DNA from 2 places in the Kitasatospora sp. NPDC001119 genome. Region 2 is predicted to be linked to the other one. Evidence: riboswitches for the same ligand, from Rfam matches in the RefSeq annotation. Region 2 holds a riboswitch; the other holds the start of a gene.

Region 1 (7,856 bases), on a different contig from region 2:
CGGTAGACGCAGCGCAGCAGGGTCGACTTGCCGCTGCCGTTGGGGCCGATCAGCCCGACCACCTGTCCGGCGGCGGCCGCCAGGCTCACCTCGTGGACCAGCCGGGTGCCGGCCAGCTCCACCGAGACGCCGTCGACGGCGAGGTCCTGGGCGTGCACCGGGGTCGGGTCGGTCGTCGCGGTCACCGGGCACCTCCGAAGGCCTGGCCGCGGCGGCGCATCATCACCAGGAAGGCGGGCACGCCGAGCACCGCGGTGAACACCCCGACGGGCAGTTCGGCGGGCGCCAGCAGGGTGCGCGAGGCGATGTCCACCCAGACCAGCAGCAGCGCCCCGGCGAGCGGCGCGACCACCAGCACCCGGCGGTGCCCGGCGCCGACCAGCATCCGCGCCAGGTGCGGCATCAGCAGCCCGACGAAGCCGATCGCCCCGCTGACCGCGACCACGGTGCCGGTGACGGCGGCGGTCACCACGAACAGCTCGCGGCGCAGCCGGTCCGGGTCCACGCCGAGCGAGGCGGAGGTCTCGTCGCCCATCGCGAGCGCGTCCAGCCGCCCGGCGGTGCAGGCCAGGTAGGCGAGCCCGGCCAGCACGGTGACGGCGGCGATCGGCACCTTGCCCCAGGTGGCGCCGCCGAGGCTGCCGAGCAGCCACATCATGACGTCCCGGGCGGCCTCGCCGCGGTCGGCGGCGAAGACCATCAGGGTGGTGGCGGCGGAGAAGCCGTACGACAGCGCGGTGCCGGTGAGCACCAGCCGCAGCGGGGTGAGCCCGTACGCGGTGCGGGCCGTGACGTAGACCAGGGTCATGGCGGCCAGCGCGGAGCCGAAGGCGGAGGCGGAGATCGCCCACACCCCGAGCGAGGCGAAGGCGCCGAACAGCATCACGGCATTGGCGCCGACGGCCGCGCCGGAGGAGATGCCGAGCACGAAGGGGTCCGCCAGCGCGTTGCGCACCAGGGCCTGGACGGCGACCCCGCAGGCGGCCAGCCCGGCGCCGACCACGGCGGCCAGCACGGTGCGCGGCAGCCGGATCTCCCAGACGATCGCGTACGCGGCCGCCTCGTCCGCGTCCAGCCGGCCGCCCGTCAGCCCGGCGCCCAGGAGCCGCAGCACCCGGGGCAGGCCGAGCCCGGAGGAGCCGAGGGCGACCCCGCAGACCAGGGAGAGCAGCAGGGCGGCGGCGAGTCCGGCGGCGAGCGGGACGACGGGTATTCGGCGGGCGGGCGGGCCGACTGCACGGTTGACGGGTGCGCGGTTCACGGGTGCGCCTTGCCTCGGGCCGGGAGCGCGCCGGGGCGGGCGCGGGCCGGGGGCGTGCCGGGGCGCCGTTCCCCTCGCAGTCCGCGGCGAGTTGTCGGGAGGTCGGCGGCCGAGGGCGATCGGGCTGGCGCGGCCGTACGGGCGGGTACGGGCCGTGCTCACCGTTGCGGGTCAGCGCCGGATTCGCACCGGACTTCCCCCTCGGACGCCCTGGCAGCATAACAGCCACTCAGGGCAGGCAACCCTTACCGAGCCGGGTCGGACGTGAACGCACGACCGCCCCCGTCCGGCGGTGCGGACGGGGGCGGTCGGGTGGCGACGCGTCAGGCTCAGGCCTGCTTGGTCTCCCAGAAGATTTTGTCGACCTGGGCGATCAGGTCGAGCAGGGCCTGGCCGGTGGCCGGGTCCGTGGACGCCTTGGCGGCCGAGGCGGCCTTCAGGGTGTCGTTGATCAGCTGGTGCAGCTGCGGGTACTTCTCGAAGTGCGGGGCCTTGAAGTAGTCGCTCCACAGCACCGAGATGTGGTGCTTGACGGCCTCGGCGCGCTGCTCCTTGATGATGACGGCGCGGGCGCGGAAGTGCGGGTCCTCGTTGGCCTGGTACTTCTCCTGGGTGGCCTTGACCGACTCGGCCTCCAGCTTGGCCTGCGCGGGGTCGTAGACGCCGCAGGGCAGGTCGCAGTGGGCGTGGACGGTGGCGCGCGGTGCAAACAGACGAGAGAACATGGGAGTCCTTCCTTAGATCGTCTTCCCGCGCCCGAGATTACCCTTCCGCCCTCCCGGTTTCGCGATCGGGCGGTGGGCCTAGGGCGAAAGACGGACCGGGAACCGGCGCAATCCGGACATCGGACGGACGGCGGTCCGTACGGCAGACTGGGGGCGCGAGCGGGGGCGGGAGGAGGAGTCGTGGCGCGGAGCACGCGAGCGGAGGGCGCCGGGGCGGGGGAGCGCGGCCCGGGCGGCGCGCTGCCGTTCGGGCTGGTCGACGTGGCGGGGCCGTCGATGGTCCCGACCCTGCGCGAGGGCGACCGGCTGCTGGTCCGCTACGGCGCGCCGATCCGGCCCGGCGCGGTGGTGGTCTTCCGGCACCCCTTCCAGCAGGACCTGCTGGTGGTGAAGCGGGCTGCCGAGCGCCGGGCCACGGGCTGGTGGCTGCTCTCCGACAACCGCCCGGTGGACAGCGACAGCCGCAGCTACGGCGCCGTCCCGGACGAGCTGGTGCTCGGCCGGGTGCTGCTGCGGCTGCGCCCGAGCCCGGTCTGGCTGGCGCCGGGGCGCCGGCTGGAGCGGCTGCTGCTCACCCCGCGGCTGGCCCGGGTGCCGGGCCTGGCCCGCCGGCTCGGCGCCTGGGTCGAGGAGGTCTAGCGGGCCGCTACGCCCGGGCCGCCGCCTCCGCCTCCAGGCGCTTGCGGGCCCGGTAGGCGGCCACGTTGGCGCGGGTCGCGCAGCGGTCCGAGCAGTAGCGGCGGGAGCGGTTGGTCGAGGTGTCCAGGTAGGCGTTGCGGCAGGGCGCGGCCTGGCAGATGCCGAGCCGGTCGGCGCCCAGCTCGGTGAGGTGGACGGCCAGGCCCATGCAGGCGACCGCGCTGAAGTGGGCGGTGGCGGTGGGGGAGTTGTCGGCCAGGTGCAGGTGCCAGCGCGGCCGCCCGGCGTCGTCCAGGTAGTCGTGCCCGGAGATCAGCGGGCTGACCGGGTACTCCATCAGCAGGCTGTTCAGCAGGTCGACGCCGCGGATCTCGTCCCCGCCGGCGGCGGCCTCGAAGACCCCGCGCAGCCGGGTCCGCACCGCCCGCAGCCGGGGCACGTCGGACTCGTCGGCGAGCGAGCGGGCCCGCGAGGAGTCGGAGAAGAGACCGCGCACCGCCTCCACGGAGGTCAGCGAGTCGGTGCCGCGCTCGGGCTCCTCGGTGTTCACCAGCCGGACGGCGAGATCGGCGTAGGCGGCGAGCTCCACAGGGGTCCTTCCAGGGGGGTCGGTAACGGGCTGACTGCCTCCAGCCTATTACCCGGGCGGGGAAAACGACGGCGCCCGGCAGGAGTGACCTGCCGGGCGCCGGGCGTACGGGCTCAGAGCACCTTGGAGAGGAAGGCCCTGGTGCGCTCGTGCTGCGGGTCGGTGAGCACCTCGCGGGGGTTGCCGGACTCGACCACCACCCCGCCGTCCATGAACACCAGCGCGTCGCCGACCTCGCGGGCGAAGCCCATCTCGTGGGTGACGACCACCATGGTCATGCCCTCCTCGGCGAGGCCGCGCATGACGTCGAGGACGTCGCCGACCAGCTCCGGGTCGAGCGCGGAGGTCGGCTCGTCGAAGAGCATCAGCTTGGGCTTCATGGCCAGCGCGCGGGCGATCGCCACGCGCTGCTGCTGGCCGCCGGAGAGCTGCGAGGGGTAGTTCTTCGCCTTGTCGGCGAGGCCGACCCGCTCCAGCAGGGCCATCCCGCGCTCGCGGGCGTCGGCCCGGCTCTCGCCCTTGACCTGGACCGGCGCCTCCATGACGTTCTCGACGGCGGTCATGTGCGGGAACAGGTTGAAGCGCTGGAAGACCATGCCGATGTCGCGCCGCTTGAGGGCGACCTCGCGGTCCCTGAGCTCGTGCAGCCGGTCGCCCTTCTGCCGGTAGCCGACCAGCTCGCCGTCCACCCAGAGGCGGCCGCCGTTGATCTTCTCCAGGTGGTTGATGCACCGCAGGAAGGTCGACTTGCCGGAGCCGGACGGGCCGATCAGGCAGAACACCTCGCCCTGCCTGACCTCCAGGTCGATGCCCTTGAGCACCTCGACCAGGCCGTACGACTTGTGCACGTTCTCGGCGCGGACCATCGGCTCGCCGGACGCGGCGCCGGCGGGGGACTTGGTCGGATCGGTCATACGTGACCACCTCCCTCGAGCCCCGGGACGACGTCGGCGGTCGTCCTGGGGGCGGGCTTCCCGGCGAACAGCCTCCGCAGCCGCTGCAGCGGGGTGGGCGGGAGGGTGCGGTTGGAACCTCGGGCGTAGTGGCGCTCGATGTAGTACTGGCCGATGGTCAGCACCGAGGTGAAGAACAGGTACCAGAGGCTGACCACGATCAGCAGCGGGATGTTCTGGTAGTTCCGGGAGTAGATGACCTGGCCGGCCCGGAAGATCTCCTCCAGGGAGATCACGGAGACCAGCGAGGTGGTCTTGAGCATCGAGATGGTCTCGTTGCCGGTCGGCGGGATGATCACCCGCATGGCCTGCGGCAGGACGATCCGGCGCATGGTCTGGAACCGGCTCATGCCGAGCGCGTGCGCGGCCTCGGTCTGGCCCTCGTCCACCGACTGGATGCCGCCGCGGACGATCTCCGCCATGTAGGCGGCCTCGTTGAGGCCGAGGCCCAGCAGCGCGGCGACGAAGGTCGGGATCAGCACGTTGGTCTGCTCGGACCAGAACTCCGGCCCCCACGGGACGCCGATCGACAGCTTGGCCCAGATCAGGCCGAGGAAGTTCCAGAACACCAGCTGCACCAGCACCGGGGTGCCGCGGAAGATCCAGATGTAGACCCACGCGACGCCGGCCAGCAGCGGGTTCGGGGACAGGCGCATCACCGCGAGGACGATGCCGCCGACCACACCCATGAGCATGGCGAGCACGGTCAGTTCCAGCGTCACCAGCAGGCCGTGCATGATGCTGTCGTGGAACAGGTACTGACCGACGATGTCCCACTTGAAAGCGGGGTTGGTGAAGAGGGCGCTCACCAGCATCGCCGCGAGTACGGCGATGACGACGGCGCCGGCCCAGCGTCCGGGGTGGCGGACGGGGACGGCCTTGATGGTCTCGGGCCGGCCCTGCTCCGCCGTCCCCTTGTCCAAAGAGTTCACGGTGTGGCCTCGGGGGAGAAGATGGAGCGGACGAGGGTCAGCTGACGGCGCCGTTGACGGTCGAGGTGGTGATGGCGCCGGACTCGACCCCCCACTTGGCGAGGATCTGCTTGTAGGTGCCGTCGTCGATCAGCGACTGGACGGCCCCCTGGACGGCCGGGGTGAGCTTGGAGCCCTTGGCCAGCGCGACGCCGTAGGGGGCCACGCCGTAGGTCTCGCCGACCTTCTCCAGCTGGCCGCCGGACTGCTTGATCGCGTAGTCGACGACCTGGGAGTCGGCCATCATCGCCTGGTCGCGCCCGGAGACCACGGCGTTGGTGACGTCCGTCTGGAGGTCGAACTTGTCGCCGCCGTTCTGGACGCCCGGCTTGCCGGCCTTGGCGCAGTCCGGGTCGCGGGTGTCCTTGATCTCGTCGGCCTGGGTGGTGCCGGTCTGGACGGCGACCTTCTTGCCGCAGAGGTCCTTCGGGTCGATCTTCTCCGGGTTGCCCTTCTTCACCGCGACGGCGCTGCCGGAGTTGAAGTAGGTGACCATGTCGACGATCTGCTCGCGCTCCTTGTTGTCCGTGAAGGACGACATGCCGAGCTGGAACTTGTTCGACTGGATGCCGGGGATGATCGCGGTGAAGCCGGAGTCCTGGACCTCGGCCTTCAGTCCGAGCTTGGCGGCGATGGCGTTGGCCAGGTCGACGTCCATGCCGATGACCTTGCCGCTGTCGTCCTTGAACTCGTCCGGCGCGTACGAGGCGTCGGCGCCGACCAGGAGCTTGCCGGCGGCCTTGACGTCGTCCGGGACGAGCCCGGCCAGCTTGGGGTCGGCCTTGACCTCGTTGACGGTCGCGGAGGCGTTGGGGGCGCCGCTGCTCTCGCTCTTGCTGCTGCTGCAACCGGTCAGCACCAGGGAGACCGAGGCGGCGACCACACCGGCTGCGAAGAGCCGGCTGCGCTGGGTACGGGTGGTCATGAGGGGGATCTCCATCCTGGGGGAGAGAGGTCGGGCGGAGCGCGCCGCGGGAGCGGCGCACCGGAACGGCGAGCCGCGCGGCTCGGTACGGGTGCGTGTCGCCGTACGTCGTCGTACGTGCAGGCCGGGTCGTGCAGTTGCCCGGGCGCGGGGGAGCCGTCCGGGGTTGTACGAGGTACTGCTTCCGCCACCCTCCGCCGAGGTGGACGTTGACCGGACGGCCTCGACCAGTGGCCGGCTCGATCCGAGATGGGGGGAATCCTGCCATCTGATGACAGTCAGGTGGCCCTCATCCAGATCAAAATCGGATAACGAGGGGTCGCGCTGTCCGCTATTCGGACTTATTCCGCGCCCCTGTCACTCTGCGCATAAGTATGCAGATCGGTCCGTGCCGTCCCCGGAGGCCCGCCGCCCCCGCCTCAGATGCCCCCGTTGACCACCGCGTTCTGCGCCGCGCCGGCGCCGACGTTCCACTTGGCCAGGATCTTGTCGTACTCGCCGCTGCGGATCAGCTGGTCGATCGCCCCGGCCAGCACGTCCCGCAGCGGCCCGTCGTCCTTGCGCACCGCGATCCCGTACGGGTTGGAGGTGGACTGCCCGCCGGTCACCTCGAAGCGGGCGCCGCCGTCGGTGGTCTTCGCCGCGTAGGCGGCCACCGGGTAGTCGTTCAGGCCGGCCGCGGCGGCGCCGGAGGCGACCTCGGCCAGCGCCTTGGTGTCGCTGTCCAGCTTGTGCGGGGTCAGCGGACGGCCGGCCCGGGTGCAGACGCCGACCTGGCGGGTGACGATCTCGTCCTGGGTGGTGCCCTGCTGGAACGCGACGGTCTTGCCGCACAGGTCGTCCAGGCCCCTGATCCCCTTGGGGTTGCCCTTCGGGACGACGATCGAGGTGCCCGCGATGAAGTAGTCCACGAAGTCCACGCCCGGGCCGGTCGGCTTGCCGGTCTCGTCCACCGCGTCCCGGCGCCGGCGGGTGTCGCTGAGCGCGGACATCGCCACGTCGTACTGCTTGGCCTGGAGGTTCGGCACCAGCTTGTCGAAGGGGGTGTCGACGAACTCGACCCGCACGTCGAGGATCCGGCCCAGGGCGGCGGCGAGGTCCGGGTCGAGGCCGGTCGGCTTGCCGTCCGGGCCGCGGAACTCCACCGGGGCGTAGTTGACGTCCATGCCGACCCGCAGCGCGCCGGCCGACCGCTGGGCCTTCGGGAGCTTGCCGCGGAGGTCCTTGACCGGGTCGCCCGGGGCGGCCTGCCCGCCGCCGCAGCCGGTCAGCAGGAGGGCCCCGGCGGCGGCCAGGGCGGCGCCGGTCGGGACCGGACGGAGGGCGTGGCGGACGTGCGGCATGAGGGCGGCTCCTGAGGGAGGGAGGTGGGGCCGCCACGGTGTCGCACGGGTGTACGCGAAATGGCGGACAAGCGATCCTGCCATCCCGCCCTGCCGGGCCCGGCGGCGGGTGTGTCAGAATTCGGTACCGGGTGACCCCCGAACGCTCGAACCAGGCCGACGAGCCCCGACAGGCTCGGGGTGCCCGGGAACGGAAGTCCTCACGCGGCTCCGTATCCGGGGCACCGGATCCCCTTCGGCCTGTGTTCACTCCTGCGGGTGCGCGTGCGCTCATGCCGTTGCCGCCGCCGGAGCCCGGCGCTTCCGACGCCGGGCCCCTGTGACGCGACAGCGCGGCGATGAACCGTACGTGACGAGGACGAAAAGGCATAGGTGCGATGCCTTCCTCCGACCTACGCTCGGCCCGGAAGCACAACGCGGACAACACAGACCCCATACAACCCTCATCCG
Region 2 (7,856 bases):
CTCCTTGCCGCCCATCCGCCACCACTGGCCCTGCTCCAGGGCCCTGAGCAGTCCTTCGCGCTCGGCATCGTCGTACTGGGGCCAGACCGGGAACTCCGGGGCCGGACGTCCTTGGGCACTCATGATTCCGCGCAGCCTTTCCTGTCGGGGGGACCGTGGAACGGGACGCTAACCCAGGAAATCCGGCCCGTCACCTCCCCTACGCACCCCCCTACAAATCCCTTGTCCTGCAGTTCGGCAACCCTCTCCGGTTTCGTCCGGGGAATTCGCTGCTATAACCGGAATATGAGCGAACTGCTATTGCTGAACGGCCCCAATCTCGGGATTCTCGGCCGCCGCGAGCCGGAGGTCTACGGCACCGACACCCTGGCCGACATCGAGGCCGCGGTCGCCGCCGAGGTGGCCGGCCGGGGCTGGAAGGTGGTCTCCGTCCAGCGCGAGTCCGAGGGCCAGCTGATCGAGGCGGTGCAGGACGCCTGGGACGGCTCCGTCGGGGCGATCGTCAACCCGGGCGCGCTGATGATCGCCGGCTGGGGCCTGCGCGACGCGCTCGCCGCCTACCCGCGGCCGTTCGTCGAGGTGCACCTGTCCAACGTCTGGGCGCGCGAGTCCTTCCGGCACGAGTCGGTACTGGCGCCGATCGCCTCGGGCGTGATCGTCGGGCTCGGCGCGCTCGGCTACCGGCTCGCCGCGCAGGCGCTGCTGGCGAAGGTCCCGGCGTCCTGATGGGCTTCGCGACGGGCGCCCCGGCTGGGGGCACCACGACGACGGCGCGGGCCGCGGCGGCGCCGGGTCCCGCGGTTCAGGCTCCGACGGCTCAGGGCCCAACGCCGCAGGCCCCGACGGCTCAGGCCCCCACGGCTCAGGCCCCGACGGCCGCCCGGGGCGTGCTCGGCATCGACATCGGCGGCACCAAGGTCGCGCTGCGCGCCGAGGACGGTCCGCCCGGCGGGCCGGTCCGCACCGAGGAGGCCGTGCTGCGCTGGCCCGGCGCCCGGGTGGCCGGCGCCTACGCCGACTGGACGGCGCTGGCCGGCACGGTCGCCGACCTGCGCGAGCGCTGGGAGGGCGACTTCGCGGCGGTCGGGGTGGCCGTGCCCGCGACCCTCGGCCCGGACGGCCGGGTGCTCGCCTGGCCCGGCCGCCCCGACTGGCGCGGCTTCGACCTCGTCCCGGCGCTGCGGCGGCTCTTCCCCGCCGCCGCCCTGGCCTGGGCGGACGACGGTGACCTGGCCGCGCTCGCCGAGGCGGTGCACGCCGGGTCCGGGCACGTGGTCTACCTGGGTGTCGGGACGGGCGTCGGCGGCGGTGTCGTGCACGGCGGCGCGCCGCTGCCGGGCCCGGGGCGCGGCTCCTGCGAGGCGGGCCACCTGATCGTCGACCGCCGGGGCCCGGTCTGCGACTGCGGACGGCGCGGCTGCCTGCAGGCCACCGCCTCCGGCCCGGCGACCCTGCGGCGCGCGGAACTGCTGCGCGGCGCGCCGGTCGAGTACCCGGAGCTGCGGTCCGGGCTGGCCGAGGGCGCGCCGTGGGCGGTGGAGGCCGTCGAGGAGACCTGCGCCGCGCTGGCGGCCGCGGCCGTCTCGCTCGGCGAGCTGTTCCACCCCGAACTGACCGTGCTGGGCGGCGGGTTCGCCGACGGGCTGCCCGGCTTCACGGCGCGGGTGGAGGCGCACGCCGCCGCGCTGGCCCGCCCCGGCGGCCCGGTCCCCGCGATCCGGCCGGCCGTGCTCGGCGGGCTGTCCTCGCTGCACGGCGCCCTCGCGCTGGCGCGGCTGCAGCCTGCGGCCTGAAGCCGTGCCCGCGCCCGCGCCCCACCGCACCGCACCGCACCGCACCGCACCGCACCGCACACCATCTCACCGACCAGCCCTGGGAGCCGAGTTGACCACGACAGAAACCCTCGTCCGTACGGACGGCGGGCTGCGGCGCATCGACGTGGAGCTGGGTGAGCGCGGCTACCCGGTGCTGATCGGCCCCGGCGCCCGCCACCGGCTGGCCGGGGTGCTCGCGGGGATCGGCGCCCGCCGGGTCGCGGTGGTCAGCGCCCGGCCCGCCGAGTGGCTGCCCGACACCGGTCTCGACACCCTGGTGGTGGAGGCGAAGGACGGCGAGGAGGGCAAGTCCCTCGCCTGGGTGGCCGAACTGTGCAGCCGTTTCACCGCGTTCGGCCTGGGCCGGGCCGACGCCGTGGTCTCCTGCGGCGGCGGCACCACCACCGACGCGGTCGGGCTCGCCGCCGCGCTGTACCACCGGGGAGTGCCCGTGGTGCACCTGCCCACCTCGCTGCTGGCCCAGGTCGACGCGAGCGTCGGCGGCAAGACGGCGGTGAACCTCCCGGAGGGCAAGAACCTGGTGGGCGCGTACTGGCAGCCGTCCGCCGTGCTCTGCGACACCGACTACCTCGACACCCTCCCGCCGCGCGAACGCGTCAACGGCTACGGGGAGATCGCCCGCTGCCACTTCATCGGCGCCGGGGACCTCCGCCACCTGCCGCTGCCCGAGCAGATCGCCGCGAGCGTCGCCCGCAAGGCCGCCGTGGTGGCCGCCGACGAGCGCGACACCGGGCTGCGGCACATCCTCAACTACGGCCACACCCTGGGCCACGCGCTGGAACGCGCCACCGACTTCCGGCTGCGCCACGGCGAGGCGGTCGGCGTCGGCACGGTCTTCGCCGGCCGGCTGGCGGGCGCGCTCGGCCGGATCGGCCCCGAGCGGGTCGCCGAGCACCACGAGGTGGTCGCCCACTACGGGCTGCCGACCGCACTGCCGCCCGAGGTCGGCACCGGGGCGCTGATCGCCCTCATGCGGCTGGACAAGAAGGCCGTCGACGGGCTCTCCTTCGTCCTGGACGGCCCGCGCGGCGCCGAACTCGTCAGCGACGTCCCCGAGTCGCTGGTCGCCCGCACGCTGGACGCCATGCCGCGCGCCGCCGCCGGGGAGGCCTGAGATGTCCCTTCACCCCGACCTGCCGACCCCCGACCTGCCGGCCCCCGACGTACCGGCACCCGACGCACCCGACGCGCCGGCCGCCCGCCCGCCGATCTCCGGCCGCACCCGGCTGTTCGCGGTGCTCGGCGACCCGGTCGCACAGGCCAAGGCGCCCGCCCTGCTCAACCCGCTGTTCGCGGCGAGCGGCGTGGACGCCGTGCTCGTCCCCGTGCACGCCCCGGCGGACCGGCTGGACGAGGTCGTCCGCGGGCTGAAGGCCGTCGCCAACCTGGACGGGCTGCTGGTCACCGTCCCGCACAAGCTGGCGATGTGCGGGCACGCCGACGAACTCAGCGACGCCGCCGCCCTGTTGGGCAGCACCAACGCGCTGCGCCGCGAGCCGGACGGCCGCTGGTACGGCGACAACTTCGACGGCGCCGGGTTCGTCCGGGGCCTGGCCGCCGCCGGGTACCACCCGGCCGGGCTGCGGGTGGCACTGGCCGGCGCCGGAGGCGCGGGGCTCGCCATCGCCGCCGCCCTGCTCGCCGAAGGGGCCGCCGCACTCACCGTGACCGATCCCGACCGGGGCCGGGTGGACGCCCTGCTGGAGCGGCTCGGCACCCGCTGGCCCGGCCGCGTGGCCGCCGCCCCGCGCCCGCCCTCCGGCGTCGACCTCGCGGTCAACGCCACCCCGCTGGGCCTGGACCCGGCCGACCCGCTCCCCTTCGACCCGGCACCGCTGGCGCCCGGCGCGCTGGTCGCCGACATCATCATGACGCCCGCCGAGACCCCGCTGCTGCGCACCGCCGCCGCCCTCGGCCTCGCCACCCACCCCGGCATCCACATGCTCGCCGAGCAGCTGCCGCTCTACCGCTCCTTCTTCCGCCTTCCGGGGTGATCCCCCGTCCCTCCGGAGCCGGCCGACCCCCGTGGCCGCTCCCTCCCCCGTCCCCGGGAACGATCCAAACGATCATCCCACCGGCCGGTCGCCACCGACCTGACCACGCCTGATACCGTGCCATCGCCGTGGTGTTCGGGAAACCGGTCTGAGTCCGGTGCGGCCCTCGCCACTGTTGCCGCGGAGTTCCGCGGCCCTCGCTGACCGGCTTTCGCCAGCGGTCAGGGCCACTGGGCGGGCTGGGAGAGCCGCTCGGGAAGGTCGGTCGCGGCGTGTTGATGCGGAAGCCAGGAGACCGGCCACGGCGCGACATGTTCCACGAGGGTTTTGGAGAACACGTGCCCAGCGGTCAGCCGTACCCGCATCCGGTCCGATCCATACGTTCCATGCGCTCCGCGCGCTCCATGCGTCCCGTACGTCCTGTACGTCCTGTACGTCCCGTACGTCCCACAGGTCCGACACGTGTCGGCCGGGCCGTCGCGGCCCTGCTGTTCGTCGGTGTGGTCGGAGGTTGCGCGGGCGCCCCCGCGCCCGTCGCGTCCGGCGGGGCGACCGGGAGTGCCGCGCCGGTCAGCGTGGACAACTGCGGGACCACCGTGACGGTCGGCGCGCCGCCCGAGCGGCTGGTGACGCTCAACCAGGGTGCCACCGAGGTGGCCCTGGCCCTCGGGCTGCAGTCCCGCATGGCCGGTACCGCCTACCTCGACGACTCCGTCCCGGAGAAGTGGAAGGCCGCCTACGACTCCGTCCCGGTGCTCTCCAAGAAGTACCCGACGAAGGAGAACCTCCTCGCGGCCCGTCCCGACTTCCTGTACGCCTCCTACTCCAGCGCGTTCACCGACAAGGTCGCGGGCACCCGGGAGGAGCTGCGCGGCCAGGGCGTCCCGTCGTACCTGTCCCCGTTCGGCTGCTCGGACAAGAACCAGGTGCCGCCGACGACCTGGCAGGCGGCGTGGGGCGAGCTGAACGACGTCGCCAAGGTCTTCGGCGTCCCGGAGCGGGCCGCCGCGATCCAGCAACAGCAGGAGCAGCAGCTGGCGCAGTTCACGGCGACGGCCGCGGGCAAGGGCCTGAAGGTCCTGTGGTTCGACTCGGACACCAAGACTCCGTTCGTCGGCGCCGGCCAGGGCGGACCCCAACTCGTGCTCGACGCCGTGGGCGCCCGCAACGTCTTCGGGGACCTGCCCGGCAGCTGGCAGAACGTGAGCTGGGAGAAGGTCGTCGCGGCGGACCCGGACGCCATCGTGGTCGCGGACGCCGACTGGGACACCGCCCAGTCCAAGATCGACTACCTGGAGAACGACCCGGTCCTGAGCAAGCTCACCGCCGTACAGCGCAAGGCCTTCGTGACGGTGCCGTTCTCCGAGTCGACCCCCGGTGTGCTGCTCGCCGACGGTGCCGCCCGGGTGTCCGACGGGCTGGGCCGACTGCACCCGGCTTCATGACCGCCGCGCCCCACCCCGTCGCGCGGCCCGCTGGTCCGGGCCGCGCGACGGCGGCCCTGGCCGTCGCCGCGGCCCTGCTCCTGAGCACCCTGCTCCTCGGCCTGGCCGTGGGCTCGCAGCACGAGTCGGTCGGAACGGTGATCGAGGTCGTGGCGCGCCGTCTCGGGCTGGGCGACCCTCCTGTGACGCTGCTCGACGACCAGATCGTCTGGCAGTTGCGGCTGCCCCGGGTGCTGGGGGCGGCCGCCACCGGCGCCGGCCTCGCGGTCTGCGGCGCGGTGCTGCAGACCCTGACCGGGAACGACCTGGCCGATCCCTTCCTGCTCGGGATCTCGGACGGAGCCGCCGCCGGCGCGGTCACCGTGATCGTCCTCGGCGTCGGCGTGTCCGGCGCCGTGGGCACCGGCGCGGTGGCGACGGCGGCCTTCGCCGGCGCCCTGCTCGCCGCCGTCGTCGTCCTGGCCCTGGCCGGCGCCCGAACCCGGTCGCTGCCCACCGCCCGGACCGTGCTCGCCGGCATCGCGGTCGGCCAGATGTGCGGGGCCTACACCTCGTTCGTGGTGATGGTCCTCGGGGACCGCGACGCGGCGCGCGGTGTCATGGAGTGGACGCTGGGCTCGGTCGCCGGCGTGCGGTGGCCCACCGCCGTCTTCCTGCTGGCGGTCGCGCTGGTGGGTGTCACGGTCCTGGCCTCCTCGGCCCGCGACCTGGACGCCTTCGCCTTCGGCGAGACCGCCGCCCGCTCCCTCGGCGTCCACGTCGAGCGCACCCGCTGGGTCCTCGTCGCCACCGCCGCGCTGGTGACCGCGTGCCTGGTCGCCAACACCGGCGTCATCGGGTTCCTCGGCCTGGTCGTCCCGCACGTGGTCCGCCTCGTCTGCGGCCCGCGCCACGCCCTCCTGCTGCCCGTGTCGGCGCTGGTCGGCGCGTCCCTCCTGGTGGGCAGCGACGTCGTGGCGCGCTCGGTCCTCCCCGACCGGGAGATCCCCGTCGGCGTCGTCACGGCCGGGCTCGGAGCGCCGTTCTTCGCCTGGCTGCTGTGGCGCCAGGGGCGGGCCGACGGGAGGGCGCAGTGACGACGACGCCTGTCGGGCTGCGCGCGGAGGGACTCGGTGTCCGCGTCGGCGGAGCCACCCTGCTGGACGCGGTCTCGATCGCCTTCCGCCCCGGCCGGATCACGGGCCTGCTCGGGCCCAACGGCGCCGGGAAGACCACCCTGCTGCGCGCGGTCGCCGGACTGACCCGGCCGAGCGCGGGCCGGGTCCTGCTGGACGGCGAGGACCTCCACGCGCTCACGGCCCGCCGGCGGGCACGACGGGTGGCCTTCATGGAGCAGCAGGCGGACACCCGGCTGTCGCTGCCGGTCCGTCAGGTCATCGAGCTCGGACGCACGCCGCACCGCGGCCGCTGGCCCGTGCCGACGGACACCGCCGCCGACGCCCACGAGCGGTCCGTGGTCGCCGACGCCGTCGCCGCGGCCGACGTCGGCCACCTGCTCGACCGGTCCTGGCCGACGCTGTCGGGCGGCGAGCGGCAGCGGGTCCAGCTCGCGCGGGCGCTGACGCAGGAGCCCGACGTGCTGCTGCTCGACGAGCCCACCAACCACCTCGACCTGCGCCACCAACTCGGCTTCCTCGAAACCGTCCGCGGGCTGGGCATCACCACGGTCGCCGCGCTCCACGACCTCGAACTCGCCGCCGCCTACTGCGACGAGGTCGCCGTCCTGCTCGACGGCCGGCTGGTCGCCCACGGGCCCGGCTCCGAGGTGCTCACCTCGCGCACGATCGCGGAGGTCTACGGCGTCGACGTCACCGTGGAACGGCACCCCCGGCACGACAGGCCGCACATCCGGTGGAACGGACTGCTCCACGAAAGGACGACGCCATGACCTCCCCCGCCCCTGATGCCCCCGCCCGCCGCAGTGCCGTGGTCCTGGTCGGCATGTCGGCCGGGGAGGCCGTCCGTCGTGACGAACTCCTCCGGGCGGCGGCGTCGCACCGGGCCTCGATCGCGTTCCTGCAGCTGGCGGACCCGTCCCTGTCGGCCGAGCTGACCAGGCTGGCCGACGCGGGCACCGAGACCGTGGTCCTGGTCGGCGTCCGCCTCACGGCTTCCGGCCCGGGCCAGTCCTGGCTCCGGCGGATCGCCGCGTACTGGTGGCGCGAGCGCGCGGGCCACCGTCCCGAACTCCTCGTCGCCACCCGCCTCGCCGACTCGCCGGCCGCGGTCCCCACGGTGGCCGCGGCGACGAAGGCCGTCACCGGCACAGAGCCCGGCCTCACCTCCGCGGCCTGGGAGGACGTGCCCGGCCACCGGCACCAGGTCATGGTGTGCCGCGGCCCGCGCTGCGCGGCCAAGGGCGTGGAGGAGGGGCTGCGCGCCCTGGTCCAGGGACTGACCGAGCAGGGCCTCGGCGACGACGACGTGCTCGTCACCCAGACGGGCTGCCAGTTCCCCTGCAACCAGGCCCCCGTCGTCAGCGTGCAGCCGGACGACGTCTGGTACGGCAACGTCGACCCGGCCGCCGCCGCCCTCATCGTCACCGAGCACCTCGCCGGCGGACGACCGCTCGAGTCCCACCG

What was found. Region 2 has a riboswitch for cobalamin ahead of ACWDD9_RS27450 (ABC transporter substrate-binding protein). Riboswitches for the same ligand answer to the same signal wherever they lie in the genome.
Region 1: it holds a riboswitch for cobalamin, as region 2 does, so the genes downstream of both, ACWDD9_RS23505 (FecCD family ABC transporter permease) here and ACWDD9_RS27450 (ABC transporter substrate-binding protein) in region 2, are expected to answer to the same signal.

Annotation. Positions count from the first base shown of each region.
Region 1 is NZ_JBSFKI010000019.1:26,271-34,126, forward strand. It holds gene ACWDD9_RS23500 (ABC transporter ATP-binding protein) at 1-185, opposite strand, end outside; gene ACWDD9_RS23505 (FecCD family ABC transporter permease) at 182-1,261, opposite strand; cobalamin riboswitch at 1,385-1,523, opposite strand; gene sodN (superoxide dismutase, Ni) at 1,591-1,986, opposite strand; gene sodX (nickel-type superoxide dismutase maturation protease) at 2,263-2,625, shown strand; gene ACWDD9_RS23520 (CGNR zinc finger domain-containing protein) at 2,633-3,214, opposite strand; gene ACWDD9_RS23525 (amino acid ABC transporter ATP-binding protein) at 3,328-4,128, opposite strand; gene ACWDD9_RS23530 (amino acid ABC transporter permease) at 4,125-5,099, opposite strand; gene ACWDD9_RS23535 (ABC transporter substrate-binding protein) at 5,137-6,063, opposite strand; gene ACWDD9_RS23540 (ABC transporter substrate-binding protein) at 6,483-7,406, opposite strand.
Region 2 is NZ_JBSFKI010000024.1:163-8,018, reverse strand. It holds gene ACWDD9_RS27475 (DegT/DnrJ/EryC1/StrS family aminotransferase) at 1-123, opposite strand, end outside; gene ACWDD9_RS27470 (type II 3-dehydroquinate dehydratase) at 286-726, shown strand; gene ACWDD9_RS27465 (ROK family protein) at 888-1,793, shown strand; gene ACWDD9_RS27460 (3-dehydroquinate synthase family protein) at 1,885-2,949, shown strand; gene ACWDD9_RS27455 (shikimate dehydrogenase family protein) at 2,951-3,829, shown strand; cobalamin riboswitch at 3,942-4,147, shown strand; gene ACWDD9_RS27450 (ABC transporter substrate-binding protein) at 4,405-5,274, shown strand; gene ACWDD9_RS27445 (FecCD family ABC transporter permease) at 5,271-6,350, shown strand; gene ACWDD9_RS27440 (ABC transporter ATP-binding protein) at 6,347-7,162, shown strand; gene ACWDD9_RS27435 ((2Fe-2S) ferredoxin domain-containing protein) at 7,159-7,856, shown strand, end outside.